Regions from separate parts of the Streptomyces sp. NPDC059477 genome, predicted to be linked through region 3. Evidence: riboswitches for the same ligand, from Rfam matches in the RefSeq annotation. Region 3 holds a riboswitch; each other region holds the start of a gene.
The links. Region 3 has a riboswitch for cobalamin ahead of ACFXAZ_RS29970 (ABC transporter substrate-binding protein). Riboswitches for the same ligand answer to the same signal wherever they lie in the genome.
Positions count from the first base shown of each region.

Region 1: it holds a riboswitch for cobalamin, as region 3 does, so the genes downstream of both, ACFXAZ_RS26240 (DUF4430 domain-containing protein) here and ACFXAZ_RS29970 (ABC transporter substrate-binding protein) in region 3, are expected to answer to the same signal.
Region 2: it holds a riboswitch for cobalamin, as region 3 does, so the genes downstream of both, ACFXAZ_RS16905 (energy-coupling factor ABC transporter permease) here and ACFXAZ_RS29970 (ABC transporter substrate-binding protein) in region 3, are expected to answer to the same signal.
Region 4: it holds a riboswitch for cobalamin, as region 3 does, so the genes downstream of both, metE (5-methyltetrahydropteroyltriglutamate--homocysteine S-methyltransferase) here and ACFXAZ_RS29970 (ABC transporter substrate-binding protein) in region 3, are expected to answer to the same signal.

Region 1 is NZ_JBHYUG010000059.1:22,027-27,001, forward strand. It holds gene ACFXAZ_RS26235 (hypothetical protein) at 1-1,110, shown strand, start outside; gene ACFXAZ_RS26240 (DUF4430 domain-containing protein) at 1,123-1,638, opposite strand; cobalamin riboswitch at 1,764-1,904, opposite strand; gene ACFXAZ_RS26245 (hypothetical protein) at 2,070-2,339, shown strand; gene ACFXAZ_RS26250 (Ku protein) at 2,415-3,491, opposite strand; gene ligD (non-homologous end-joining DNA ligase) at 3,547-4,425, shown strand; gene ACFXAZ_RS26260 (nuclease-related domain-containing protein) at 4,626-4,975, opposite strand, start outside.
Region 2 is NZ_JBHYUG010000028.1:72,107-77,081, forward strand. It holds gene ACFXAZ_RS16890 (energy-coupling factor ABC transporter ATP-binding protein) at 266-1,093, opposite strand; gene cbiQ (cobalt ECF transporter T component CbiQ) at 1,095-1,838, opposite strand; gene ACFXAZ_RS16900 (energy-coupling factor ABC transporter substrate-binding protein) at 1,845-2,222, opposite strand; gene ACFXAZ_RS16905 (energy-coupling factor ABC transporter permease) at 2,219-2,929, opposite strand; cobalamin riboswitch at 2,959-3,143, opposite strand; gene ACFXAZ_RS16910 (DUF4142 domain-containing protein) at 3,291-4,058, opposite strand; gene ACFXAZ_RS16915 (cell division protein SepF) at 4,286-4,720, shown strand; gene ACFXAZ_RS16920 (AAA family ATPase) at 4,849-4,975, shown strand, end outside.
Region 3 is NZ_JBHYUG010000079.1:14,734-19,708, forward strand. It holds gene ACFXAZ_RS29955 (ATP-grasp domain-containing protein) at 1-443, shown strand, start outside; gene ACFXAZ_RS29960 (MFS transporter) at 436-1,677, shown strand; gene ACFXAZ_RS29965 (class I SAM-dependent methyltransferase) at 1,684-2,433, shown strand; cobalamin riboswitch at 2,493-2,676, shown strand; gene ACFXAZ_RS29970 (ABC transporter substrate-binding protein) at 2,706-3,740, shown strand; gene ACFXAZ_RS29975 (FecCD family ABC transporter permease) at 3,737-4,837, shown strand; partial or broken gene ACFXAZ_RS29980 (ABC transporter ATP-binding protein) at 4,834-4,975, shown strand, end outside.
Region 4 is NZ_JBHYUG010000052.1:32,642-37,616, reverse strand. It holds gene metE (5-methyltetrahydropteroyltriglutamate--homocysteine S-methyltransferase) at 1-1,403, opposite strand, end outside; cobalamin riboswitch at 1,583-1,769, opposite strand; gene ACFXAZ_RS24555 (cupin domain-containing protein) at 1,862-2,413, opposite strand; gene ACFXAZ_RS24550 (hypothetical protein) at 2,487-2,639, opposite strand; partial or broken gene ACFXAZ_RS24545 (type III polyketide synthase) at 2,939-3,982, opposite strand; gene ACFXAZ_RS24540 (NmrA family NAD(P)-binding protein) at 4,330-4,975, shown strand, end outside.

The sequences.
Region 1 (4,975 bases), on a different contig from region 3:
ACCAGCACCTGGCCGTCCGCCACCCCGGTCGTCACCGACTACGAGCGCGCGACCCTCAACGCCTACGCGGCGGGCATCGACCCGGCGAGGGTCTCCGCGTCCCGCAACCTGATCGCGGACATCTACCGCTACTGGCAGACGGCGGAGCCGGGTTACTTCGGCCCGTCGGCCAACTTCAACGGCACGGTGTTCGCGGCGCTGGCCCTGAACGGCGCGAAGACCCAGTCCGGCCAGGTCCGCGTCCCCCAGTCCCTCCGCGACTCCCTGATCACCCGTATCCGGGCCAACCAGCACAATGACGGCGGCTGGAACTACGGCAAGGCCGAGGGCAACCCGACCCAGCTCGCGGCGGCCGGCGACATCGACATGACCGGCGCGGCGATGGCGGCGCTGTGCGTGTCCGGCGTCCCGAACACGGACCCGGACATCACGCAGGCCAAGGCGTTCCTGAAGAGCAAGCTGGTGGCGAACAGCGGTGCCTTCAACGCCATGTTCGGGGCGAACACCGACTCCAACGGCTGGGCGGTGTCGGGCCTGAACGCCTGCGGCATCAACCCGCAGACCGGTGACTTCCTGACCTCCCTGGGCCGGACACCGGTGGACTTCCTCATCGCCCAGCAGTTCAACCCGGGCGGCGGCTTCAAGTACCTGCCGACCGACACCGCCCCCGCCGCCTACGCGTCGATCGACGGCCTGCGCGCGGTGGCGGGCGGCGGCTTCACCTCTCCCCCGCCGGTCCCGGTGACGTCCGGCGCCCCGCAGTGGGTGGGCCAGAGCACGTTCACCTCCGGTACGGCGACGAGTCTGCCCCTGACGGTGGACGACGGCGCCGGGGGCCTGAAGGTCTGCTCGGTGCCGGTGACCCCCACGGGAGGTACGACCACGCTGGGCGCGGTGCTGGACGCGGCGATCACCGGGGCCACCCCGTCAGGCTGCGTGACCGCCCTCACCCCGGCCTCCGGCACCGGCACGATCACCGCCCTGAACGGCAAGGCCAACAGCGGCACGAACACCTGGAAGGTGAGCGTCGACGGCGCCCCCTTCACCGCCGCCACCCGCCAGAGCACGGTGAACGTGGGTGACACGATCGCCGTGCGCTGGGGAGCGTGAAAGGCCAGAGGCTCAGAACGCCGTCCAGGTGAACGCCACCTGATCCCCGGCGTTCAGCTTGAACTGGCAGCCACCGACGGGGGTGGGGACACCGTTGACGGAGATGTTCCAGTAGGCGACCCCGCCCCCGCTGACGTTCTTGATGGTGTCGACGGAGTAGTCGTCGAACGACGCGTACCAGGTGCCGTCCCAGGTGAAGTGACGCTTGCGGGCGGCATCGTCGAGAGCGGCGGTGGGCGTCGGGACGGCGGTGGGATTGACCCCGCCGTTGGTCCCGTCGCATCTGTGGGTACCACCGCTCACGGTGGTCACGTCGTGCCCCTTGGTCCTCACCTTCCCGTTGAACAGCACCCCGTCCGGCCCCTGCACGGTGAGGGTGACCTTGATCGGGGCGTTCGTGTTCACGGCCGGGGCGGTGGTCCTGGCCGACGCTCCGGTGTCGGCATGGGCGACGGCCGGGCCGGAAACGAGGGCGAGCCCAAGGACGGCAGCGGCGGCGAGAGTACGAGAGACGGCTGTGCGCGGCATGACCGGGCCTTTCGGTGCGGTACGGCGGTCCACGCCCGTCACCGAAGAACGCACCCACGCCACCGGTTCACCGGAACCGGGCGGGACGGCCCTCTCGGCTTCGCGCTGTAGACCATGACAGGGAAGCGGTACGCACGGCACACGCCGGGTTCCCCGACTCACGGCCCCAAGGACCGCACACGGTTGCAGGTCAGCGCCGGATTCCCACCGGCTTTCCCCAGTCGCGCACCTGTTCAGTTGTGACAAGCCTTTGGATTCTAGGGCGTGTTGGCGTCCCTCGCCCCGGACTCGGCCATCATGTCCAGCACCTTCGGCTCGGCCCACCCGGTCCCGCCGCGTGAGCGACCTTTCTCGGTCATCTGCGCCGAGCCGGTCCCTACACCGGCTGCTACCGTGTCATGTCTCTGACCCAATCGAGGGGGCGGGTACTCATGACCAGGCCATGGGAAGCCGATCCGGCCACGACGTTCAAGCGGCGACTGGGGAAGTCTCCGCAGGAATTGGGGATCACGACCGACAATCCCGATTGCCCCGACATCTGGGAGCTGGCGAACGGGGACATCGCCGTCGTGGGCCGGGACCTCACGGAATCCCTGGGCGAGAAGCTGCCGCCAGGGGTCTCGGTGGGGACGGACGAACGGCTCGTGGTCATTCCGAGGAACATGCTCATCGCGGCGAAGCCGGATATCCCGAGCGCTTGATCACTATCCCGAGCGCTTGATCGCTGCTCGATGACGAGATGAGGGCGGGGCGCGCCCCGCGCTCTCTGGAGCACCTCACGCGCTGCGTTTGCGGGCCGTGGTCTTCTTGGTCGGGGTCGGCTTCGTCGTGGGTTTCTTGGTGGTGGATTTCGCCGTCGGCTTCTTGGCCGTGGACTTCGCGGTGGTGGGCTTCGCGGTCTTCTTCGCTGTGGACGCGGTCTTCTTCGCGGCCGTTTTCCCGGTCGCGGGCGTTTTTGCCGTCGTGGACGTCGACTTCTTCGCGCCCGTCTCCTTGGGGGCCGCGCGGGGTGTCCTGCGGGCGGGCAGGGTGCGGACCTCGGCCTCCTCGCCGGGCCGTGGTTCCTCGCCGCGGGATTCCTTCGCCGCGCGGACGCTGCTCTCCAGGGCCGCCATGAGGTCCAGGACCTTGCCGCCGGAGGCGGGCTCGGGGAGGGAAGGGGGGGCCTCGCCGGCCACCTTCGCGGCGATGACCTCCTCCACGGCCTCGCGGTACTCGTCGTGCAGATCGTCCAGGTCGACCTCGCCGAGGGTGGCCATCAGGGCGTCCGCCAGGTCCAGTTCCTTGTCGCGGACCGTGACGGAGGCGTCGGGGGCCACGCCCTCGGGGGCGCGTACCTCGTCGGGCCAGAGCAGGCCGTGCATGGCGATGACGTCGTCCAGCACCCGGAGCATCCCCAGGCGCTCCCGGCCACGCAGCGCGAACTTGGCGATGGCGACCTTGTTGCTGCGCTTGAGCGCCTCGCGGAGCAGGGTGTACGGCTTGGCCGCGGGGGTGCCGCTCGCGGCCAGGTAGTAGGCGGTGCCCATCTGGAGCGGGTCGATCCGGTCGGCCGGCACGAACGCGACGATCTCGATCGTCTTCGCCGTGGGGATGGGCAGCTGCGCCAGGTCCTCGTCCGTGATGGGGATGACCGTGCCGTCCGCGTCCTCGTAACCCTTGCCGATCTCGGCCTGGCTGACCTCGCGGTCCTCCAGGTCGCAGAACTTGCGGTAGCGGATCCGGCCGCCGTCCTCCACATGGATCTGGCGGAAGGAGATGGAGTGGCTCTCGGTCGCGTTCACCAGCTTGATCGGGATGCTGACCAGGCCGAAGGAGATGGCTCCGTTCCATATGGATCGCACGATCAGCACCTTTCGAGGCCCGTAAAATAGGCGAATATGGTTGATTTCGTGTGATTCTCATCGTATGACGCCTATCACCGAGGTGGCGGGGCGGCGGCTCGCGCTGAGCAATCTGGAGAAGGTGCTCTATCCGGCGACCGGGTTCACCAAGGGCGAGCTGCTGCACTACTACGCGACCATCGCCGACGTACTGCTGCCGCATCTGCGCGACCGGCCGGTGTCCTTCCTGCGGTATCCCGACGGGCCCGGCGGTCAGGTGTTCTTCACCAAGAATGTGCCGCCGGGTACGCCCGAGTGGGTCACCACCGCCGAGGTGCCGCGCGCCGAGGGGCCGGCCCGGATGGTCGTCGTCCAGGATCTGCCGTCGCTGATCTGGGCGGCCAATCTGGTCACCGAGTTCCATACGCCCCAGTGGGTCGTCCAGGCCCCGGACGTCGCCGACCGGCTTGTCCTCGATCTCGATCCGGGGGCGCCCGCGACCGTCGTGGAGTGCTGCGAGGTGGCGCTGTGGCTGCGGGAGCGGTTGGGGGTGGATGGGATCGAGGCGTATGCGAAGACCTCGGGGGCCAAGGGGCTGCATCTGCTCGCCGCCGTGCGGGGGGCCGGGTCCGGGGAGGTGTCGGAGTACGCGAAAGGGCTCGCCCTGGAGGCGGAGCGGGCCCTGCCCCGGCTGGTCGTGCATCGGATGACGCGGAGCCTGCGGGGCGGGAAGGTGTTCGTCGACTGGAGTCAGAACGCCGCGCGGAAGACGACCGCCACGCCGTACACCCTGCGGGCGCGGGGGGAGGAGATGGTGTCCGCGCCGGTCACGTGGGGGGAGGTGGAGGGGTGTGGGGTGGCGGCGGAGTTGGAGTTTCGGGCGGGGGATGTGGTGGATCGGGTTCGGGGGTTCGGGGATCTGATGGCGGGGCTCTGGGGGGCTGGTGGATCGGGTTTGCCGTGAGGGGGTGGGGGCAGCGGTTGTCGGCGGGGTGCGGGTGGTGTGTGGGTGCTCGCGCAGTTCCCCCGCCCCTGATGGCGTTGCGGTGATCGGAGGTTCCAGCGGGCCCCACTGCCCTGCAGCGACGCCCGGTCCCTCGGCCCAGGGGCGCGGGGAACTGCGCGACCAGCCACCTCCCAGCCGCAGACGAAGGGCCGCCCCCCTCACACCCGCCCCCAGGCCCTCCGGTCGCGGGCCATCGCGTGGAGGGCCTCCACGTCCGCCGGTTTGAGGACTCCGCCCTGGCGGGACAGGTCACCCAGGGTCACGTCCGTCAGCACACGGACGCCTCGCGGGAGGGCGAGGACGTCCAGCCGGGACGCGCCCACCACCGCCAGTACGGCGTGCACCTCGGCCGTGAGGGCGTAGGACGCGCGGTCGGCGTCCGCGCGGGCCCGGCGCAGCAGGGGCCGGGGCTCGCGCCGCCCCAGCATCACCATCGCGTCGGCGACCCGCACCCGCTGCTTACGGGCGTACAGGGTATGGACGGCGAACAGTCCCGCCGGGCCGATCG
Region 2 (4,975 bases), on a different contig from region 3:
CGCGCCACGCTAGGGGGTGTGAGGGGGGTGTCAGGGGGGTGGTGGGGGGTGCGAGGGGGGCCGGTGGGCGGCCACTGAGCGGGTACTGGAGGGGCGCTGGGCGGGCGCTGGAGACGCGCTGGAGACGCGCCGGACGGACGGGCGCTGGAGGGATAGGGCGCCAGGCCGTATGGGGCCGCCGGGGGTGCCGGCTCCCCCGTCCCGTCGGCTCCGCCGGTTCACCCCCTCCCCGCCGCGCCCCGCCGGCCCCGCCGCGCCCCGTCGGCTACGCCAGCCCCGCCAGTTCCTCCGCCGTCAGCGGCCCCCGCTGTCCCGCCGCGAGCAGTCCCCGCGCCCGCAGCAGCCCGGCCGCCGCCACGCCCCACGGCAGCCGCAGTCCCGCCGCCGCCAGCAGGTCCGTCCGGGCGAGGGACGCGGCCACCGGCCCGGTGTGCACCCCGTCCGGGGTGAGCAGGGCGGCATCGTCGGCCCAGCGCAGGGCGAGATCCACGTCATGGGTGGCCATGACCACCGTCGTGCCGCCCGCCCGCAGCCCGTCCAGCGTCCCCAGCAGCCGCTCCTGCCCGTCCGGGTCGAGCCCGGCCGTCGGCTCGTCCAGGATCAGCACCCGGGGCCGCATGGCGACGGCTCCGGCGATCGCGGTCCGCTTGCGCTGGCCGTACGAGAGCAGATGCGTGGGCCGATCGGCCAGTGGGGTGATGTCCAGCGCGGCCAGCGCCTGAGCCACCCGCGCCCGCACCTCACCGTCCGGCAGCCCGAGGTTCAGCGGCCCGAACGACACGTCCTGTCCCACCGACGCCGCGAACAGCTGATCGTCCGGGTCCTGCACCACCAGCTGCACACTCGTCCGCAGCCGGGTCAGTCCCTTGCGGTCGTACGACACCACCCGCCCGTCGACCGTCAGCTCCCCGGCGTCCGGCCGCAGCCCGCCGCTGAGCAGCCGCATCAACGTGGTCTTGCCACTGCCGTTGCGCCCCAGCAGCGCCAGCGCCCGCCCCTCGCACACGCCGAAGTCCAGCCCGGTGAGCACGGCGGGCCCGTCCTCGTACCCGAAGGAGACGCCCCGCAGGGCGACCAGAGGGACATCACTCATCTCAGCGGCCTTTCAGTACGAGGGTCAGGGCGCCCAGCGCGACCAGCAGCGCCACGCTGCCCGCCACGAAACGGGCGGACACCCGGGCCTCGGGGACCAGCACCCGCAGGGTGCCGTCGTAGCCGCGCCCGGCGAGCCCGGCCTGGAGCCGCGCGGCCCGGTCGAAGGCCCGCACGAACGCGGTCGCGCCCAGCCCGGCCAGCGAGCGCCACCGCGCGGCCCGCGTGGTGTGCCCGAGCCGCGCCCCCTGCGCGTCCCGGATCCGCCGCACCGAGTCCAGCAGCAGAAAACTCATCCGGTACGTCACCAGCGCCACGTCCACCACGGGCGCGGGCACCCCGGCCCGCACCAGCCGGGGCAGCAGATCGGACATGGGGGTGGTGAACGCGAACAGCAGCACCCCGAGCGAGGCGGCCGACGTCCGCAGCAGCAGTTCCCCGGCGCGCACCGGCCCGCCGTCCGCGAGCCCGACGAACCCGCCGGGTCCGCCGACCCGCACCAGCAGCGGCAGCGCGCCGGTCACACAGAAGCCCAGCGGCACCCGGTAGGCCCGCCACAGCTTGCGGCCGGGCACCCCGGCCGGGCCCAGCAGCACCGTGAGGGCCGCCGCCAGCACCAGCGCGGCCCCCGGCCAGGGCGGCAGGGAGATCGCCAGCACGGTCAGACCGAGCCCGAGCACGGCCTTGTCCACGGGATGACGGCGGCGCCAGCGACTGCTGTGCGCCGCCGCGTCGATCGGCAGCACGCGGGCTCAGCCCCGGGAGACGGCCGCACCGCCGCCGCCCTCGGCGCCCTCGGTGCCCCCGCCGCCCTCCCGGGCCGCCGCCGCCCGCTCCTCGCCCTGCCGTCGTCCGCGTCGCAGTCCGAAGTAGTAGGCGAGCACGCCCGCGCCGATCGCCGCCTGCAAGGCGAACAGGGCCGACTCGATCTCCCCGGACGGCGGTTCGTACAGCGGCGAGAACCAGGGCTCGTAATCCGGCCGGATCTCGGTGATCGCCGTCTCCGCCTCGGCGTCGGCCCCGGCGAACGGCTCCTCCTTGTGGTCGCCGAGCCCGAGGGCCAGCGGCAGTACCGCGAGGGCGGCCACCGCGAGCAGCAGCAGCGCATTGATCCGCGTAGCGCGCTTCACTTGGCCACCGCCTCCTGCTCGCCCTTGCGGTGCTGCTCGCCCTTGCGGGTCAGCAGCACGCCGAGCCGGGTCAGCTCGCCCTTGCTGGACTGCACCAGCAGCCGCATCACCAGCACCGTGAGCAGACCCTCGCTCACCGCGAGGGGGATCTGGGTGACGGCGAAGATGGCGCCGAACTTGCCGAGCGCGCCCACGAATCCGCTGCCCGGGTCGGGGAAGGCCAGCGCGAGCTGCACACTGGTCACGCAGTACGTGGACAGGTCGGCGACGAAAGCGCCGAAGAACACGGCGACCATCAGCGGCACGTCGTAGCGGCGCAGCAGCTTGTAGACGGCGTAGCCGGCCCAGGGCCCGACGATCGCCATGGAGAAGACATTGGCGCCGAGCGTGGTCAGCCCGCCGTGGGCCAGCAGCAGTGCCTGGAACAGCAGGGTGATGGTGCCCAGCACCGCCATGATCGGCGGCCGGAACAGAATGGCGCCGAGACCGGTGCCGGTCGGGTGGGAGCAGCTCCCGGTGACCGAGGGCAGTTTCAGCGCGGACAGGACGAACGTGAAGGCCCCGGAGGCCCCGAGCAGCAAGGTGCTCTCGGGATGCTCCCTGACCTCACGGGTGAGTGAACGGACTCCGTGGACGACGAACGGCGCCGACGCGACAGACCAGGCGATCGCGTGGGCCGGGGGCAGAAAACCCTCGGCTATGTGCATGGCTCAGCAGACCCTCTCCAGCACCTCGTGGATGGACGACGCGCCTTGGCCGGTCTCCTGGCTGACGGGTACCACCGCCCATGCCCCGCCTTCCCGGATCACAACGATCCAGTGGCTGCCCGTGAGGGCCGGAGCCGGACTTCCCGATCACAGTGGCGAGGGCCGCACCGGCATCACACCGGATTTCCCGTTCACCAAGGCGTGGCGACAGTAGTGCGCGGATCGGGCCATGACAAGCAGGGACGGACCGGGCGCAGCGGCCGGAGCCGGCGTCGCCGGGCGGGGCCTGGACCGGAGCCGGACGGGTGTGGGCTATCCCACCTGTCCCAGCCCCCTGTCCCACCCACCCCACCCACCCCGCCTACCCCACCTGTCCGTCCTGCGCTCTCGCCGTCGCCGACGGACTGGGCGCGGGGGAGGCGGTGTTGACCCCCAGGTCGGGGCGCGGGGCGAGGACCACGACCGGGGCGCCGGGCTGCGGGGGCGGCGGGGTCAGCTGGTCCTTGGGGAGCTTGGGCGGGGTGGTCTGCTGGAAGTTGACCTGGTCATGGTTGACCAGCCCGGTCTTCTCCAGCACGGTGATGTGGTCCAGCACGGTGTCGTTGGCGAGGTCGGCCAGCTGCCGTACCAGCGTGTTGCGGGTGTTGGCGCGGGTCTTGGCGACCACGGGGAAGATCTGACCGTGGGTGACCCGCATGATCTGCACGGCCGTGGAGTCGAAGGACCTGCCCTGCTCGGCGGCGACCGTGGCCACGAACTGCTGCTGCTGGGGGCTCGCCTGGTTCGGCAGCGTGATGTCGAGATCCGGCGCGATCTCGTGGCACAGCTCGTCCAGCCCGGCGTGTCCGACGATCAGATGCTTGCCCGCCTCCTTCATCTCCGGTGTCGTGCCCCGCTCCATCGCCAGCTCGCCCAGCGGGTACTCCCAGAGCCCGGCGGCCCGCACCTTCACCACGAAGTCACGGTCCGCCTCGGTCAGCGGCCCCCACTGGGTGTTGGCGATGATCCGGTTCTGGTCACCGGCCGTGTTCTCGACCCCCAGCATGGCCGGATAGGCGAGCGCGGTGAGGGTAAGACCCATGGCACCGAAGACGAAGACGCTCCCCACCTTGGTGCGGGAGATGGGCATGCGGCCTCCTGACACGAACGGGCACGTGCGGCGGGTACGACACGTTCGACCTACAGGGCACGTACGACGCGCACGACTTGTACGACAGGAGATACGGACGCCCGTCCCGGATCCGTCACCGGGGCGGGAGAATTTTCCCCGGCGGACCTGTGCAGTACGTCACACATCTGTCCGAGCCGGTCGCACACCGTGTCGCTGTTCGGCCGAACGGGTGACTTGCCGTAAGAATGGCTGGTGCAGGAGATGAGAACGAGGCAGATCGGGGGGAGCCGGTGAACAGTCGCGACGTCACCGATGAACAGTGGGAAGGGCTCGCTCAGGTCGTACCCCTGAGGGGACGTGACGCCTGGCCGTCCGCCGTGGACCACCGGGCCCGGCCGGACGCGGAGACCGAGGCGCGCCGCCGCTTCGTCGTCCTGCGGGTCAATATCTTCGCCGACGCCCGCGAGGTCGCCGAGACCCTCATGGCCGGCATCCCGGTCCTCCTCGACCTCACCGGCGCCGAGGGCGATGTCGCCAAGCGGGTCCTCGACTTCAGTACGGGCGTGGTCTTCGGCCTGGCCAGCGGGATGCACCGGGTGGACCGCAATGTCTTCCTGCTGACCCCGCCGGGCACGGAGGTGCAGGGCCTGATGGCGGGGGTGGGCGGGCCGGGCGCCTGAGGGCCGGGTCCCGGCCGGACGCCACGCCACGTCACGTCACGTCACGTCACGTCACGCTTCGCCCGTTCGTAGGAAGAACGCGGCGCCGAAACGGTTCAGCCGAGTACGACCGTCATACGTTCACCGGCATGCCCAGGTCCGTCGAGGGGCGTCCCGGCGGGGCGCGTCCGTATCTCACCGAGTTGCGTCTGTCGGCGTTCGCCGGCCATCTGCGGGGTGTCTTCCCGCTGGGGCCGGTGACCTTGTTCGCGGGGC
Region 3 (4,975 bases):
CCGCCGATGGGCCGGAGCTGGTGGAGGTCAATCCACGGATCGGGGGCGCGCTGGTCGGCGAGGGACTGTGCCGGGCGCTGGGGGTCAATGTGTACGAGGCGATAGTGGAGACGGCGCTGGGGCGGCGGCCCGGGCTGCTGGACGCCGAGCCGCCGGGCGGTCCGGCCGTGGCGTTCGTGCTGGGGTATCCGGCCGCGCCGGGCGTGTTCAGCGGGGTCGCCGGGCTGGAGCGGCTGGCGGAGCTGCCGGGGGCGCCCGCCTGGTTCCCGGTGAAGCGGGTCGGCGACCCGGTGGAGCATCTGGCGGACAGCCGGGGCTACGCGGGGATCGTGTACGCGGAGGCGGAGACCGCCGAGCTGGCGACCCACCGGGCGGTGGCCGCCGCGAACGCCGTACGGGTGCTCACCGAGCCGTTCGCGCCCGGGGCCGCGTCCGGTGAGTGAACGTGCCAAGGGCCGGGCGGGGCTGGGGCCGCTCGACGGGCCGCTGCGGTTTCTGCTGCTCAGCTCGTTCCTGATCCCGCTCGGCAGTTTCATGGTGCTGCCGTTCATGTCGGTGTTCCTGCACGAGCGGCTCGGTATGGGGCTCGGCACGGTCGGCGTGGTGCTGGCGGTGGCGTCCCTCGTGCAGTTCTCCGGCGGGATCGCGGGCGGGGCGCTCGCGGACCGGATCGGGCTGCGCCGCACGATGCTGTGGGCGCTGATCGTCCGTACGGCCGGGTTCACCGGGATGCTGCTGGCGCTGCGCTGGCCGCCGCTGGCGGTTCCGGCGCTGGTCCTGACCTGCTGCGGCGCGGCCCTGTATCTGCCCGCCAACAAGGCGTATCTGGTACACGGGGTGGCCGACGAGCGGCGCCCGGCGTTCCTGTCGGCGGGCAACGCGGCCCTCAACGCGGGCATGGCGGTGGGCCCGCTGATCGCCGGGCCGTTCGTGCTGTCCTCGCCGGGCTGGCTGTTCGTCGCCGTCACCGCCCTGTTCCTGCTGGTCACGGCCGGGCACACCCGGCTTCCGGCGGTCGGGGAACGCCCGCCGGGCCAGCAGCCGTCCCGGCAGGGCCTGCTGACCGGCGTGGCGGCGCTCCCGTTCGCCGCCAACCTCCTTGCCTTCTATCTGTACTTCCACTTCCAGCACTTCCTCGCGGTGTACGCGGTCGAGCGGGCCTCCAGCGAGTTCTACAGCCTGGTCCTGCTGCTGTGCTTCGCGCTGGTGATCGTCGTCCAGCCGCTCGCGTCGGACCTGATCCGGCGGATGCCGTACGCCCTCGCCCTCGGCGTCGGTTTCGCCGGGCTCGCGGCGGGGCTGGCGGTGCTGGCGATCGGCAGCCGCCCGGCGCTGCTGGCGGGCGGGGCGCTGATCACGCTGGGCGACATCGTGCTGTTCCTCAAGAACGACCTGGAGGCACTGGCGCGCAGCCCGCGCTCGGACGCCGTCGTCTTCGGTCAGCAGCGGCTGGCGGCGGGGCTGGGGGCGGGCGCGAGCGGGGTGCTGGGCGGGCAGCTGTACGGGGCCGGGGAACGGGCCGGGGACACCGGCTGGTTCTGGCTGCTGGCCGCCGCGCAGTGTCTGCTGCTGCCCTGGCTGCTGGCGCTGCTGCGCGGCCCCGCGACCCGGGACGCCCCGGCCGCCGTACCACCCGAGACCCCCTCCCCCACGGTGCCGACGACGAAGGAGCGATGAGGCCGAATGACACGGACCGGCGGGTTCCAGGACGACGACTTCTGGACCGAGTTCCATGACTTCCTGTTCTCCGAGCAGCGCCACACCCAGGCCGCCGATCTGCTCGGCAGCTCTCCGCTGCTGGACTTCCCGGCCGGGGCGCGGGTGCTGGACCTGTGCTGCGGTCCGGGCGTGTTCACCGTGCCGCTGGCCCGGCGCGGCTACGCCGTGACGGGGGTGGATCTGAGCCCGGCGATGCTGGAGCGGGCACGCAAGCTGGCGGCCGACGCGGGGGTCGGCGTCACGTACGTGCGGGCGGACGCGCGGGAGTACACGGCGCCGGGCGGCTTCGATGTCGCCCTCAATCTGTTCACGTCGTTCGGGTACTTCGAGGACCCCGCCGACAACGCGCGGGTGCTGCGCACCCTGCACGACTGCCTGGCGCCCGGCGGAACGCTGCTGCTCGACCTCGCGGGCAAGGAGCTGCTGGCCCGCCGGGTCACCCCGCCGAAGGTGGTGACGCGCGGCGAGGATCTGATGGTGCAGACGGACACCGTGCTGGACGACTGGGCGCGGCTGCGCAGCGACTGGGTCCTGGTGCGGGGCGAGCGGGTCACCCGGGCCACGCTGGTGTGGTTCGTGTACAGCGCGGTCGAGCTGCGGCGGATGGTGGCGGAGGCCGGGTTCGGCCGGGTGGAGGTCTTCGGCGGCTTCGACGGACGGCCCTACGACGAGAACGCCGAGCGGCTGGTGGTGCGGGCGACGCGGCAGGACTGAGGCGGCGACGCGCCAGGGGCGGGGGGTGTGATCCCCCTGACCTTTTGGCCCGGACTGTGCGGAACGTAGTATCACGAGGTCAATAGCCGCGACGGGAGACAGGAAGCCGGTGTGAGTCCGGCACGGTCCCGCCACTGTGACCGGGGAGTGCAACCCTTCGACATGCCACTGCGCGACGCGCGGGAAGGCGGGGGGAACGTCGATCCGGGAGTCAGGACACTGGCCTGTCGCGGGCCCGTTTTGAGGAGCGCGGACTCCCCAGGAGGCTCAACGTGTACGACGGCATGTCCCGTCCCGCCCTGTCCACCCCTGCCCGCCGGCGGCTGCGCGCGGCGGCGCTCGCCCTGTCGGCGGCGCTGCTGGCCGCCGGCTGCGGCTCGTCCGGTGGTTCCGGCGCCGATCCGAAGGCTTCGGCCGCCCCCGCCGACGGTTTCCCCGTCACCATCGACAACTGCGGAGTGAGCACGACGTACGACGCCCCGCCCGAGCGGGTCGTCACCATCCACCAGCACCCGGCCGAACTGATGCTCGCGCTCGGGCTGAAGGACCGTATGGTCGGCACCGCCTTCCCCGACTCGGCGCCGCTGCCCGAACTGGCGAAGGACTTCGAGGCGATCCCGGAACTGGCTCAGAAGGAACCGTCGTTCGAGACGGTTCTCGACGCCGAGCCCGACTTCGTCTACGGCGGCTACGGCAGCGCGTTCGCCGACAACGAGGGCCGCTCCCGTGAGGCGTTCGCCGACGCGGGCATCGACACCTATCTCAACCGCGAGTACTGCGAGGGCGCGGCGTCGGCCACGATGAAGGACACCTACGACGAGATCCGCACCATCGGTGAGATCTTCGGGGTGTCCGAGCGCGCCGACGCGCTGGTCACCGACCTTGAGGGCCGGGTCGAGGCGGCGTCCGCGGCGGTGGCGGGCGAGGAGCGGGTGCCGGTGTTCGTGTACGACAGCGGCGACAAGTCCGCGTTCACGGCGGGCGGCAAGGGGCTGGGCAGCGAGCTGATCCGGCTGGCGGGCGGCGAGAACGTCTTCGCCGATCTCGACGAGGTCTTCGGGGACGTCTCCTGGGAGCAGGTCGTGGAGCGCCGGCCCGAGGTCATCGCCATCTACGACTACGCCGGGGCGGGCAGCGTCGAGCGGAAGAAGGAGTTCCTGCTCGCGCAGCCGGCGCTGGCCGACGTCCCGGCGGTGAAGAACGAACGGTTCGTGGTGCTGCCGCTGACGGACACCCTGGTCGGGGTGCGGTCGGCGTACGCGGTCGAGGATCTGGCCCCGGCGCTGCACCCCGAGAGCTTCCGGTGACGCTCGCCGCCACCGAGCGGGCCGCCGGGTCTCCCGGGGGCGGGCCGAGGGCGGGCCGGGCGACGCTCGCCGCGACCCTGCTGGTGCTCACCGCGCTGTTGGTGCTCTCGGCGACGGCCGCGCTGGCGATCGGCTCGGTGCGGGTGCCGCCGGGGCAGGTGTGGGGCATCGTGACGCACGCGCTGGGCGCCGGGTGGGTCGAGCCGGACTGGTCCGGGGCGCGGGAGACCATCGTGCTGGATGTGCGGGCGCCGCGCGTCCTGCTCGGCGCGGTGGTCGGCGCCGGGCTCGCGGTGGTCGGTACGGCGATGCAGGCGCTGTTGCGCAACCCGCTGGCCGAGCCCTATCTGCTGGGGGTGTCCTCCGGGGCGTCGCTCGGGGCGGTCGTGGTGATCGTGTTCTCGCTGACCTTGTTCGGGGCGGTGTCGCTGTCGGTGGCGGCGTTCGCGGGCGCGCTCGGCGCGCTGCTGCTGGTGTACGCCACCGCGCGGACCGGCGGGCGGATCACCTCCGTGCGGCTGGTGCTGTCCGGGGTGGCGATCGCGGCGGTGCTCACCGCGGCGACGAACCTGCTGCTGCTCACCACCGAGCGGGGCAATCAGGCGCGCGAGGTGCTCGCCTGGACCCTCGGCGGTCTCGGCGGCGTCAACTGGGGCACGCTGTGGCTGCCGGCCGGCGCGCTCGCGGTCGGTGTCGGGGTGCTGCTGGTGCAGGCCCGGAATCTGAATCTGCTGCTGGCCGGTGAGGAGGCGGCGACCACGATGGGGCTGGACGTGGGGCGGTTCCGGGCCCGGATGTTCGTCCTGCTGTCGCTGGTCACCGGGGTGCTGGTGGCGGCGGCCGGGCCGATCGGGTTCGTCGGTCTGATGCTGCCGCACATCGTCCGGCTGTTCGTGGGCGGCGATCACCGCCGGGTGCTGCCGACGGCCGCGCTCGGCGGGGCCGTCTTCCTCATCTGGGCCGATGTCGCCGCCCGGACCGTCGCCGCGCCGCTGGAGATCCCCGTCGGGGTGCTCACCGCGCTGTGCGGCGGGCCGTTCTTCCTGTGGCTGATGCGCCGGGACGCCCGGCGCGGCACGGATCGAGGAGCCGTATGAGCCCCGCCGAACTCGTCGTCGACCAGGTCACGCTGTCCGCCGGCGCGCGCCGGCTGGTGCGGGACATCTCGCTGACCGCCCGGCCGGGCGAGGTGGTCGGGCTGGTCGGCCCCAACGGCAGCGGCAAGTCCAGCCTGC
Region 4 (4,975 bases), on a different contig from region 3:
TCGATCCGGCCCGCCCGCAGTTCGGCGCGGGCGGTGCGCAGTTCGGCGGTCTGCGGGAACGAGCCGATCGTCGTGGTCGGCAGCAGGGGCAGGCCCAGATGGGCGCGCTGTGCGGCGGCGCGCTCGGGGTACGGCTGGGAGCGGCGGGCGTCGGTGTCCGTGACGGCGGCGGCGCGGGCGCGCACCGCCGGGTCGCGGGTGATCGGCGAGCCCGCACGGGAGGCCAGATCGGCCCGGTTGGCGGCCAGTTGTGCGGCGATGGCGTCCGTGCCCCGGGTCAGGCCCTCGGCGAGGGTGACGATCTCCGCCGTCTTCTGCCGCGCGAACGCGAGCCAGCGCCGTACCTGCGGCTCGATGTCCCGCTCCAAGGCTGTGTCGAGCGGCACATGCAGGAGGGAGCAGGACGCGGCCACGTCCACCCGGTCGGCGAGACCGAGCAGCGTGCCCAGGGTGGAAAGGGACGCCGTCAGGTCGTTGACCCAGATGTTGCGGCCATTGACCACACCGGCCACCAGCCGCTTGCCCGGCAGCCCGCCGACCGCGGCGAGTGCGTCGAGGTTGGCGGCGGCGGACTCCGTGAAGTCCAGGGCGAGCCCGTCCACCGGCGCCTTCGCCAGCACCGGCAGCGCCTCGCCGAGCCGGTCGAAGTACGACGCCACCAGCAGCTTCGGCCGGTCGGTGAGCGCGCCGAGATCCCGGTAGGCGCGGGCGGCGGCGTTCAGCTCGGCCGGGGTGCGGTCCGCCACCAGAGCGGGCTCGTCCAGCTGCGCCCACTCGGCGCCCGCCGCGCGCAGCTCGGCGAGGACCTGCGCGTACACCGGGAGCAGCCGGTCCAACAGGGTCAGCGGGTCGAAGTCGGCGGCCACGCCCGGCGCGGGCTTGGCGAGCAGGAGGTAGGTGACCGGGCCCACCAGCACCGGACGGGCGGCCAGACCGAGGGCGAGGGCTTCCGTCAGCTCGGCGACCTGCTTGCCGGAGTCGGCGGTGAAGACGGTGTCCGGGCCCAGCTCGGGGACCAGATAGTGATAGTTCGTGTCGAACCACTTCGTCATCTCCAGCGGCGCCACGTCCTGCGTGCCGCGCGCCATCGCGAAGTACCCGTCCAGGGCGTCGGCGGCCACCGCCTCCCGGTGCCGGGCCGGGATCGCGCCGACCATCACGGTCGTGTCGAGCACATGGTCGTAGTAACTGAAGTCACCGGTGGGGACCTCGGCGATGCCGGCGTCCGCCAGCCGACGCCAGTTGTCACCGCGCAGCCCGGCGGCGGTGGCACGCAGTTCGTCGGCGCCGACCCGGCCCTTCCAGTAGCCCTCGATGGCCTTCTTCAGTTCCCGGCGCGGTCCCTGACGGGGGTAGCCGTACACGGTCGCCCGTGCTGCCGCGGCTGCGGACTTGGTGGTCACGGAGATCTCCTTCGCGAGATGAATCCCTGAGATCCCGGAGACGGGACGAGGACGCGAAGGGTGACGGACCCGGCGGGACCCGACCTCGCGCGCTACGGCACGGTCATCCGCCTGGTACGTACGCCGACCCGCCCACGAGGTCACCGGGAGTCCGCGCACGGAGGTCCGCGCGCGGGCAGTGGCAGGTCTTCGGACTCACGGGCACGTCCTGACGACGTCAGGTCACCTACTGGCCGTCGCTTCCCAGGCCCGTCCGGGCCCAGTGCGTATGACGGCGGTCGTTCCCGCTCACCGCTGCGGGGCAGTCCCGGATTCCCACCGGGTTCCCTCTTACGACGCATCCCGCCTGGCGGACGGGGCGAACCAGCTGCACAGGCCACCCTAACCGCTCGGTGCGCCGGGGAACACCCGTGCCGTGCCCGGGGGAGCGGACACGGCACGGGAGCGGGTGCCCGCGCTCAGTGCGCCTCGCGCGTCCTCCCCTCCGGTTCCCCGGGGCCCTCGGGCGGCTCGTAGCGCAGCGGGGTCAGCTGGTGGACGTCGTAGCGCAGCCGCAGTGCGGCGATCGCCGAGTCATCGACCTCTCCGTCCGTGGCGAGGATCTCCAGCAGTTCCTCGAAGTACCGTTCGTGGGCCGGGGGCGGGGCGGCCTGGAACAGCACCCTGGCCGGTGTGCGGCCGGTGTTGGCGAAGGCGTGCGGGCAGCCCGGTGGCACGAACAGCAGGGTGCCGGGCCCCGCCCGGACGGCCCGCTCACCGGCGGCCGACTCCCACTCCCGCCAGTGGTCCGGGGACCGTACGAGCGGCTCGAAGGCCAGTACCTCCAGCTCGCCCTCGATGACGTAGAACAACTCCTCGCTGTGGGTGTGGGTATGGGCGCCGACATCGAACCCGGGCGGCACGACGACCTCGAAGGTGGAGGCCGCCCGGGAGTGCTCGCCGGTCACCTTGAAGGTCACCTCCTGGGCGGCGACCGTCACGGTCCGGCCCCGGCCGGGCGGCAGCAACAGCGGCCCGGGAACCGTGTGCGCCGCCGTCGTCGCCCTCCGCTCGCCGGGGCGTCGGCGGGGGCCCGGGTCCCGCTCACCAGGTCACCGGCAGGGACTCGGGCCTGCGGCTCCGGGCGACCGGCTTGTCGTGCGGCGGCCGGGCGGGCAGCGGATCGAAGTCCGGGCCGGTCGGATCCGGTACCGCCCGGAAACGCGTCGACCGGTCCGCGAGCGCGGCCGTGGTCATGACCGGCCCTCCGTGGACACCGAGGCGGTGCCCGTCGCGGGCGCCGGGGCCTGCGCGCGGACCCGCACCGCGGCGACCGGGACCACCCGCTCGGGCACCTCCGGCGGGGAACCGGCGGGAGCCGGGGCGGTGGCGCCCACGGCGTGGGCGGCCTCGACCGGCACGGCGGCGGTGGTGGCGGCGGCTGCCGCCCGCGCGGCGGCGGTGGCGGCGGTCCGCGCGGCGGCCTCGATGACGACCGCGGTGTCCGCCGTGACGCCCGACCCGGCGCCCGTCTCCGCTGTGCCCTCGGGGCCGTCCGTGGTCCAGCGGCCCATCGAGATCTCGGCGGTGATGCCCGGCCCGAACCCGGCGATCATCCCCGACGCCCCCGGCGCGCAGCCGCCCTCCTCGAACAGCCGGCGCAGCGCGTCCAGGACGACCGCGCTCGCGATGTTCCCGTACTCGGCCAGCGTGGCCCGGCTGAAGCGGAACATCTCCGGCGGCACCGCGAGATAGTGACTCAGGTCGTCCAGGATGCGCGGCCCGCCCGCGTGGATCAGATAGAAGTTCTGCGCGCTGGCGTCCCGCCGGTGCCGGGCGGCCAGCGCGGACAGTGCCGGGGCGAGCTGCTCCATGGTGCCCGGGACCCGCCGATCGAGCTGGAAGTGGAAGCCCGTGGGCCGCACCCGGTAGGCGATCCAGTCCTCGCTGTCCGGCACCAGATACGAGCCGTTCACCTCCAGCTCGATGCCGGTGCCGCCCGAGCCGCGGACCACGGCGGCGGCCACCGCGTCGCCGAACAGTCCATTGGACAGCATGTTGCCCACCGTCAGATCGGTGGGCTGGTAGCACAGGGAGCAGAACTCGCAGGCCACGATGAGGGCGTTGGAGCCGGGGTGCGCCTGGCAGAAGTCGTGCGCCCGGTTGATGGCGGCGCCGCCCGCCGCGCAGCCGAGCTGGGCGATGGGGATCTGCCGGCAGTCGTACCGGAACCCCAGTGTGTTGATCATCCAGGCCGTCATCGAGGGCATCATGAAGCCCGTGCACGACACGTAGATGATCAGATCGATGTCGCGCGGTCCGAGCCCGGCGTGCTTGAGGGCCCGCTCGACCACCTCGGGGACGCGGGCCTTCGCCTCGGCCTCGTACGTCGCGTTGCGGGCCTCCAGGCCCGGATGCCTGAGCGTGCGCTCCAGTGGCTGCACGATGTGGCGTTTCTGGACCCCGGTGTTGCCGATCAGCCGTAGCGCGAGCGGTAGTTGCTCGTGCCCGGCGTACAAGGAGCGGGCCAGACCCAAGGTCTGTTCATGAGTGATCGTGTACTCGGGTACCGCTACCGCGGGGCGGCACAGTACAGGCATGGTTTCCCCCTTCAGAGATGATCCGCTACAGAGATCCGTCTCGGCAGAGCGGTGCTTGCCCGGCATGTCCTCGGAACATGCGACAAGCACACTAAACGCACCCGATAGCATGAGATGGGTGTGGGAGTGGGCATGAAGGGGCGTGAATCAACGCGCCGGGCCGGGGCGCACGCCCGGCGTACGGCGGCGGACGGCGGCGGACCCGGGTGGATGGAGCGGATGCCCTGGACGTCGTGGCTCCGTAACTCCATGGAGGTCGTGACTCCCGCAGACGCGGACAGAAGGTGACCGCAACGGTTCCTAACGTGGCGCGTGGCCACAGCGCAGTCAACCGAAGGAGCCCCTCCATGACCGTTCTCGTCACCGGCGCCACCGGGAACGTCGGCCGTCCGCTCGTCGCCCGGTTGCTGGCCACCGGGCACCGGGTGCGGGCGCTGACCCGGAACCCCGCGACCGCCGCGCTGCCCGAGGGGGCGGAGCCGGTCGCCGGGAACCTCGCCGTCACCGGGAGTCTCCCGGCGGTGTTCGAAGGTGTCACCGCCGCCCATCTGATCAGCTTCGGTGACGACTACGCCCCGCTGGACAATGCCCGCGAGATCGTGGCCGCGGCCGTCACCGCCGGGGTGCGCAAGGTGACCGTCCTCAAGGGCGGCACCGAGCGGACCGCGCTGGACGAGGCGCTCGCGGCCGGTGCGCTGGAGGTCACCTCCCTCGCCCCGGTGGAGTTCATGTCCAACGCCCTGGAGTGGGCCGACGCGGTGCGCGAGGAGGGCGTGGTCCGTGAGGGCTTCGCCGGGATGCCCAGTTCGATGGTGCACGAGGCCGACATCGCGGCCGTCGCCGCCGCCGTGCTGACCGGCGACGGGCACGACGGCCGCGAGTACTGGCTGACCGGGCCCGAGGCGCTGACCGCGCCCGAGCGGGTCGCCGTCATCGCCGAGGTGCTCGGACGGGACGTACGGTTCGTGGAGCTGAGCCCGGACGAGATGGTCG